DNA from 3 places in the Arthrobacter sp. NPDC056493 genome. Region 1 is predicted to be linked to each of the others. Evidence: riboswitches for the same ligand, from Rfam matches in the RefSeq annotation. Region 1 holds a riboswitch; each other region holds the start of a gene.
The links. Region 1 has a riboswitch for cyclic di-AMP ahead of ACFQ50_RS15255 (C40 family peptidase). Riboswitches for the same ligand answer to the same signal wherever they lie in the genome.

Region 1 (2,193 bases):
GCTGCTGACTGTTACTGTCCCCGCCACCAGCCCTGTCCTGGCCGCCGGAGAGCCGGGAGGGGCGTCTGCGTCCGCTGCCTCGGCCCAGCCGAAGGTCTCGGCTGAAGCGGCAGCAAAGATCGACTTCAGCCGCACGTCCGTCTCCACCACCGGCGACCCGGACGGAAAGCTGAAGCAGCTCCTCAGCGCCCAGTCAGCCGGCAGCATCAGCCGTTCGGCCTCGGTGGGGACCCTGGGCGGCCCGCTGACCACGCTGGTCAGGTCCTCGCCGTTCGGTTACCGGGTCAGTCCGATCACCGGCGGTGCCGGCGAGTTCCACCGCGGCCAGGATTTCGCTGCCCAGTGCGGCACCCAGGTGCTTGCCGCGGCCAGCGGCAAGGTCACCTTTTCGGGATGGCACCCCTATGGGGGAGGCAACCGCGTCGTGATCGATCACGGCAACGGCCTGGAGACCACGTACAACCACCTGTCGTCCTCCAGCGTCCAGGTTGGCCAGAAGGTCACCCGGGGCGAAGTTATCGCCCTCAGCGGGACCACGGGCGCCTCCACGGGCTGCCACCTCCACTTCGAGGTGATGGTCAACGGGGACGTCGTTGATCCCCTCGGCTGGCTCTGAGCCACGTCGAGCGAGCACCCTCATTCCTGTGACACGCCGTGACCTGAATGTGACATTGGCTCCGAACTGCTGTACCGTCTAAACCGCGTCAACTTTTCCGAAGTTGACGCTCTTGAGTGGATTGCCTAACTCTGCCACCGCTCAAGGTCCGTTCGCATTACATCGTCTGGCAGGGGCGGGGGAACCAATTTTGGTCTTCGCAAGAAGGCCTTGGGGTTAAGTCGCAAAGCTTCCCAGGAAGCGGAGCGGCCGGGTGACTCCCATCCGAATCCGACAGCTCACCTCGCAGGCATTGGGAGAGGCTACCTTCGTGTCTTCACGCCACAATGCCGCGCGCCACCGCGCGCAAACGGTTCGTATGAACCCGTTGGACTCCGTGTCCAAGGCGGTTAGCGCCAATGCCGGCACAGTAGGTCGCCAGGCAGCTGTTATCGCAGCTGCTTCAGGACTCATCCTGAGTGTTGGCATGCCTGCCAACGCAGCCGACGCCAACATTGGTGTTTCCGCCTCCTCGGAGACCGGATCCCAGGCCGCACAGCTTGCTGTGACCGCCGCGCCCACCGCCACTGTCTCCTTCGAGCGTCCTGCTGTCACCACCGTGGCAGCCCCGGTCGCCGAAGCCATCGCTCCGCAGTCGAACGATGAGAGCCAGACGGCCGATGCAGGCCAGGCCGGCGACGAGAGCACCGGTGCGGCCAAGGCCGTCACCGCAAAGTCCACTGATGGTGCGGCCTCCGCAGCAGCTTCCGGACTGGCAGCAATCGCGTACACCGGCATCGGCAGCCCCTACGTCTGGGGCGGCACCACGCCCAGCGGCTGGGACTGCTCCGGCTTCACTCAGTGGGTTTACGCACAGGCAGGCATCAGCATTCCCCGCGTCAACGCGTGGAACGCCATGAAGCCCACCTCCACGCCTGCTCCCGGCGACCTGGTCATGCAGAACGGCGGCGCCCACGTGGGCATCTACGTCGGCAACGGCATGATGATCAGCGCGCTGAACCCCTCGCAGGGCACTCTCCTGCACGCGGTGTCCGCAACGGGCACGTCCGCTTTTTACACCCTTCGCTAAAAATCCGATTCGAGGCGGGCCGGCTTACCCCCAAGATGCCGGCGCGTCGATAACCCACGGCCTGCTACCGCGGTCTGTGGAACACGAAAGAGAGAAACTTTAATGACTACACGTGCGACCATTGCACGGCACCGCGCCGAGGTCACCAAGACCAACTCGCTGGCTGTCATTGCCAAGGCCGTCGGCGACAACGCCGGTGGCATGGGCCGCCAGGCCGCAGTTATCGCTGCTGCTTCCGGTCTTGTCCTGACCAGCGGCATCGCCGCCAACGCTGCTGAGACCAACGTTCAGCGCGAATCCGTTCCGGCTTCCACGCTGGAGGTCCAGTCCGCTGCGCCGGCCACCATCTCCGCTGCTTCCAGCATCGCCATCTCCTACGAGAAGCCTGCTGTTTCCACCGCGCCGGCTCCCGTTGTCGAGGCTCCCAAACCTGTAGTCAAGGTCCAGGAAGCCACCCCCGCCGCTGACGCCGCTCCGGCTGCTGACGCAGCACCGGCAGTCCAGGCCA
Region 2 (2,193 bases), on a different contig from region 1:
GGCATCCGCTGTTAGGCGTTCACCCGCACGTAAGTGGAGCCGGTGAGCCAGGAGGCCGGGTGCACGATGGTTTCGTTGACACCGTTCATGCCGCTGCTAATGGCCTGGCCGCCGCCGATGTAGACGCCGACGTGTCCGCCGCTGATCATCAGGTCACCGGGCCGCGGGGAGGAGACCGGAGTTCCGTACTGGTAGAACTGCGCGGGCGCGAGGTCGCCGACGGACTTGCCGACGGAGCGCAGGGCCTGCTCCACCAGGACGGTGCAGTCCTGGGTGGCACCAAGCTGCGCCCTGGCGGAGGCCACAATGGCCGCGCCCGCGCCGCTGGCTGCCGGAGCGGTTGCTGTTGCCGGGGTTATCGACGCGGAGGCGTTGTAGATTCCCATGCCGGCGGGCTCCGGGACGGCCGGGGCTGCAGGAACGGCCGGAACAGCAGGGGCCGCGGGGACCGCAGGCACTGCGGGAGTTGCCGGCCCTGCGGGAGCCGCGGCCGCGCCGGGCCCCGGGATGAGGATCTGGTCACCGGGGTAAATGACGGAGGCCAGGGACAGGCCGTTCTCCGCGAGCAGTGCATCGAGGCTGACGCCGTGGCGTGCCGCGATGGCGCCGAGGGTGTCGCCGGGCGCAACGGTGTGCGACGCGCCGGCAACAGCAGATCCTCCGTCTGCCGGAGCCGGGAGTGCCGGCGCAGGGGCCGGGACTGCCGGAGCCTGCGCCTGGGTGGGTGCGGCGAGCGCCTGGCCCGCGACGGACTTCACAGCAGCAGCGGCCGGGGCCGGGGCGGACTGTGCAGCGCCGCTGGCCGGAATCTCGGGCGCGTAGGCACCTGCGTGGGCAGGTGCCCCCGCGCCGAAGAGGAGTCCGGAAGCGACGGCGGCGGCGGCCGCCGGCTTGGCAACCGAGGCGGCATTGGACTTGAAGGAATACGACAGGCCCTGCAGGGCGATGGACGTCGTCGGGGTGGCGCGATGGCGCGCGGGCGTGAACTTACGTGACATGGTTGATGTGCCTCTCCCATGCCTGCGGGGTTAGCTGTCGGGTTCGGGTGGGAGTCACCCGGTCCTGCCCGCTGCTGGGCGCAGCGCCTGGACTTAACCCCTAGGCCTTGGCGCGCAAGGCCGGTACTAAGGTGGTTCCCCCGTCCCTGCCTGTTGGTGATAGCGAACGGATCCCGGTCAGCGGCAGGGCTCGGCATTCTGCCCGGGATGCCCTGAGCGGAACCAGGGCACCGGCCGAGGCTACCGCACCCCCGCACCAAAAGTCACATTTCGGTAACGGCGGCGGTTGAATAAGCAGTTGAGGAACCAGTGCGGGAGGGTGCAGACCCCAACACCCTACAGGGCCTTCACCGCGCCCAGCACCTTCGTCAGGGACTCCTTCGCGTCGCCGAACAGCAGCGTGGTCTGCGGCTCGAACATGAGGTCGTTCTCGATCCCGGCGAACCCCGGCCGCATGGAGCGCTTGAGGAACACCACCTGACGCGCGTCCGCCACCTCGAGGATTGGCATCCCGTAGATCGGCGATCCGGCCGTGGTCTTCGCGGCGGGGTTCACGACGTCGTTCGCGCCGACCACCAGCGCGACGTCGGCGGTGCGGAACTCGGAGTTGATCTGGCCCATTTCCTTGAGCGATTCGTAGGGCACGTTGGCCTCGGCGAGCAGCACGTTCATGTGCCCCGGCATGCGCCCGGCCACCGGATGAATGGCGAAGTCCACGCGGGTGCCCCGGGATTCCAGGGCCTGCGCCAGCTCTGCCGCGGTGTGCTGCCCCTGCGCCACGGCGAGCCCGTAGCCGGGAACGATGATCACGCGCTGCGCGTAGCCCAGGAGCACCGCCACGTCCTCCGGGCTGGACGAGCGGACCGGACGGTCGCTCACGGCCGTGGATCCCGCCGTCGAACCTCCCCGGAACGCGCCGAACAGGATGCCGGCCACGCTGCGGCCCATGGCCGCGGCCATCGCGCGGGTGAGGATGGTGCCTGAGGCGCCCACGAGCGTGCCGGCCACCACCAGCAGCACGTTCCCCAGCACCAGGCCGGACGCCGCAACAGCCAGGCCGGTGAACGCGTTGAGCAGGGAGATGACGATCGGCACATCCGCGCCGCCCACCGGCAGCACCAGCAGCACGCCTGCCGCCAGGCCCAGCAACAGGAGAAGCAGCGCCAGGACCAGGGATCCGCCCGTCACGACGGCG
Region 3 (2,193 bases), on a different contig from region 1:
CGGAACCGCACGGTCAGGGGCTAAGAGCTCATCCGGTTCCCCAGGCACCGGATCCGGAATGCATGGGGGACAATCCGGACCCGGCGATCCTGGCTCGCAGCCGGAGACTGCGGTCTTTCATCAGGCATAGCCAGTGTTTCCCACCATCCTTGTAGAAAGGTGGGAGCACCTTGGGGGATGGCCGTGTTCCGCCGCCCCCAAGGCAGCGGAACACGGCGGTTTCTTCAGTTCTGCTAGGCCGCGCGAACAAACGTGACGGGGCCCGTGGCGGTGAGCCAGGACAGCGGGTGGGCCATGGTGGCGTTGATGCCGTTCATGCCGCCGCTGATGACTTTGCCGGCGCCCGCGTAAATTGCCACGTGGCCGGACTGGACCACCATGTCGCCGGGCTGCGGGGTGGAGACCACCACGCCATGGTTCAGGAACTGCATGGGCGCGAGGTCACCCACAGGGATGCCGGCCGCGCCGAGGGCCTTCTCCACCATGGCGGTGCAGTCCTGCGTGATGCCGATCTGGGCGTAGGCCGACGCCAGCATGGTTGCGTTGACGCCCGCGGCAGCCTTGACGGGTGCCTTCGGGGCCGGAGCGGCAGCCTCGACGGTGACCTTCGGTGCGGCCGCGGCCGGCGCAGCTGCAGCCTTGGGGGCCGCGGTAGCAACGGGCGCGGCAGCGACGGTGGCGGCTGCAGGTGCCGCGGTCTTCCTTACTGCCGGCTTTTCGACGACGGGTGCTGCCGCCACGGGGGCCGGGGCCGACTTGACCGCGGGGCGTTCAAACTCGATCCTGACGCTGGAGGCAGCGTTCAGCGGAGCCTGGACCTGGCTGGCGGCCGCGGCGGCCGGTGCCTGCGCCGGCTGGGCCGGAACGTTCGCGGCGTTGGCTGCGACGCTGCCGGTGAAGGCCAGCCCGGAGGCGGCAAGGATGGCCGCAGCACGGCGGCCAGAAATAATGCGGAACGACATGAAGAAGCCTCTCCCGATGCCTGCGAGGTGAGCTGTCGGATTCGGATGGGAGGCACCCGGCCGCGGTCCTGAGCGTGGTCAGGAACTGCGCGGCTTCACCCCAAGACCCGCTATAAGCGGGCCGAAAAGTGGTTTCCCCGTCTCTGCCGGACATGGGTCTTCGGTTGGTTCCTCGGGCTGCGGCAGAGTTAGGCAATCAGCGCGGGAGTGCCCTATCGGTGAAAAAGGCACGTTTTCCACCGTACGGGAGGCATCGTTCAATGTCACATTAAGGTAACGGCGCCGTGTCGTTCACTTCCGGTTTGCCCGCGTCATGTAGAGGGGCGGGGCCTGATTGGTGTGGTGAGCCTCACTCTGCGGCGTTGAGCTTGCCGGCCAGCCGTTCCCGCATCTGAATGCTGGCCGAGTTGAGGCCGATCAGTTCCACCTCCCGGCCGTGCCTGCGGTATTTCTCCGTGACGGAGTCCAGCACGGCGATGGTGGAGGCATCCCACAGGTGCGAGGCGTGCAGGTCGATCACCACGCTGTCGATGTCCGGCTCGGCGTCGCGGGCGTAGTTGAACTGCGTGTAGAGGTCGTTGGAGGAGGCGAAGAACAGTTCGCCGTCCACAGTGTAGGTGGCCACCGTCCGGCCGTTGAGCTCCACTTCCGTACGGTCGACGGTGGCGAAATGGGCCACGCGGCGGGCGAACATCGCCATCGCCGCCAAAACCCCGACGCCGACGCCGATCGCCAGATTGTGCGTGACCACCACCGTGCCCACGGTGATCAGCATGACGGCGGTTTCCGATTTGGGCATCCGCTTCAGCGTTGCGGGTGCAACAGAGTGCCAGTCGAAAGTGATGGCCGAGACGAAGATCATCACCGCCACCAGCGCCGCCATGGGGATGAGACCCACGATGTCGCCCAGGGTGACCACCAGCACCAGCAGGAAGGCGCCCGCGAGGAACGTGGACACCCGGCTCCGGGCGCCGGAGCCCTTGACGTTGATCATGGTCTGCCCGATTACCGCGCAGCCGCCCATGCCGCCCAGGAACCCGGTGACGATGTTGGCCACGCCCTGGCCCCAGGATTCGCGGGTCTTGTTGGAGCGGGTGTCGGTGATGTCGTCCACAAGCTTGGCCGTCATCAGGGATTCCAGCAGCCCCACCAGCGCCATGGACAGCGAGAACGGTGCGATGGTCTGGAAGGTTTCCCACGTCAGCGGCACCTGAGGGATGAACAGCGTGGG

Region 2: it holds a riboswitch for cyclic di-AMP, as region 1 does, so the genes downstream of both, ACFQ50_RS12440 (LysM peptidoglycan-binding domain-containing protein) here and ACFQ50_RS15255 (C40 family peptidase) in region 1, are expected to answer to the same signal.
Region 3: it holds a riboswitch for cyclic di-AMP, as region 1 does, so the genes downstream of both, ACFQ50_RS09390 (hypothetical protein) here and ACFQ50_RS15255 (C40 family peptidase) in region 1, are expected to answer to the same signal.

The regions. Positions count from the first base shown of each region.
Region 1 is NZ_JBHTSL010000037.1:24,072-26,264, forward strand. Features, by position in the region: gene ACFQ50_RS15250 (M23 family metallopeptidase) at 1-616, shown strand, start outside; cyclic di-AMP (ydaO/yuaA leader) riboswitch at 729-922, shown strand; gene ACFQ50_RS15255 (C40 family peptidase) at 1,083-1,685, shown strand; gene ACFQ50_RS15260 (NlpC/P60 family protein) at 1,788-2,193, shown strand, end outside.
Region 2 is NZ_JBHTSL010000027.1:127-2,319, forward strand. Features, by position in the region: gene ACFQ50_RS12440 (LysM peptidoglycan-binding domain-containing protein) at 12-998, opposite strand; cyclic di-AMP (ydaO/yuaA leader) riboswitch at 1,005-1,173, opposite strand; gene ACFQ50_RS12445 (NAD(P)(+) transhydrogenase (Re/Si-specific) subunit beta) at 1,335-2,193, opposite strand, start outside.
Region 3 is NZ_JBHTSL010000016.1:63,748-65,940, reverse strand. Features, by position in the region: gene ACFQ50_RS09395 (GGDEF domain-containing protein) at 1-24, shown strand, start outside; gene ACFQ50_RS09390 (hypothetical protein) at 234-962, opposite strand; cyclic di-AMP (ydaO/yuaA leader) riboswitch at 966-1,167, opposite strand; gene ACFQ50_RS09385 (SulP family inorganic anion transporter) at 1,312-2,193, opposite strand, start outside.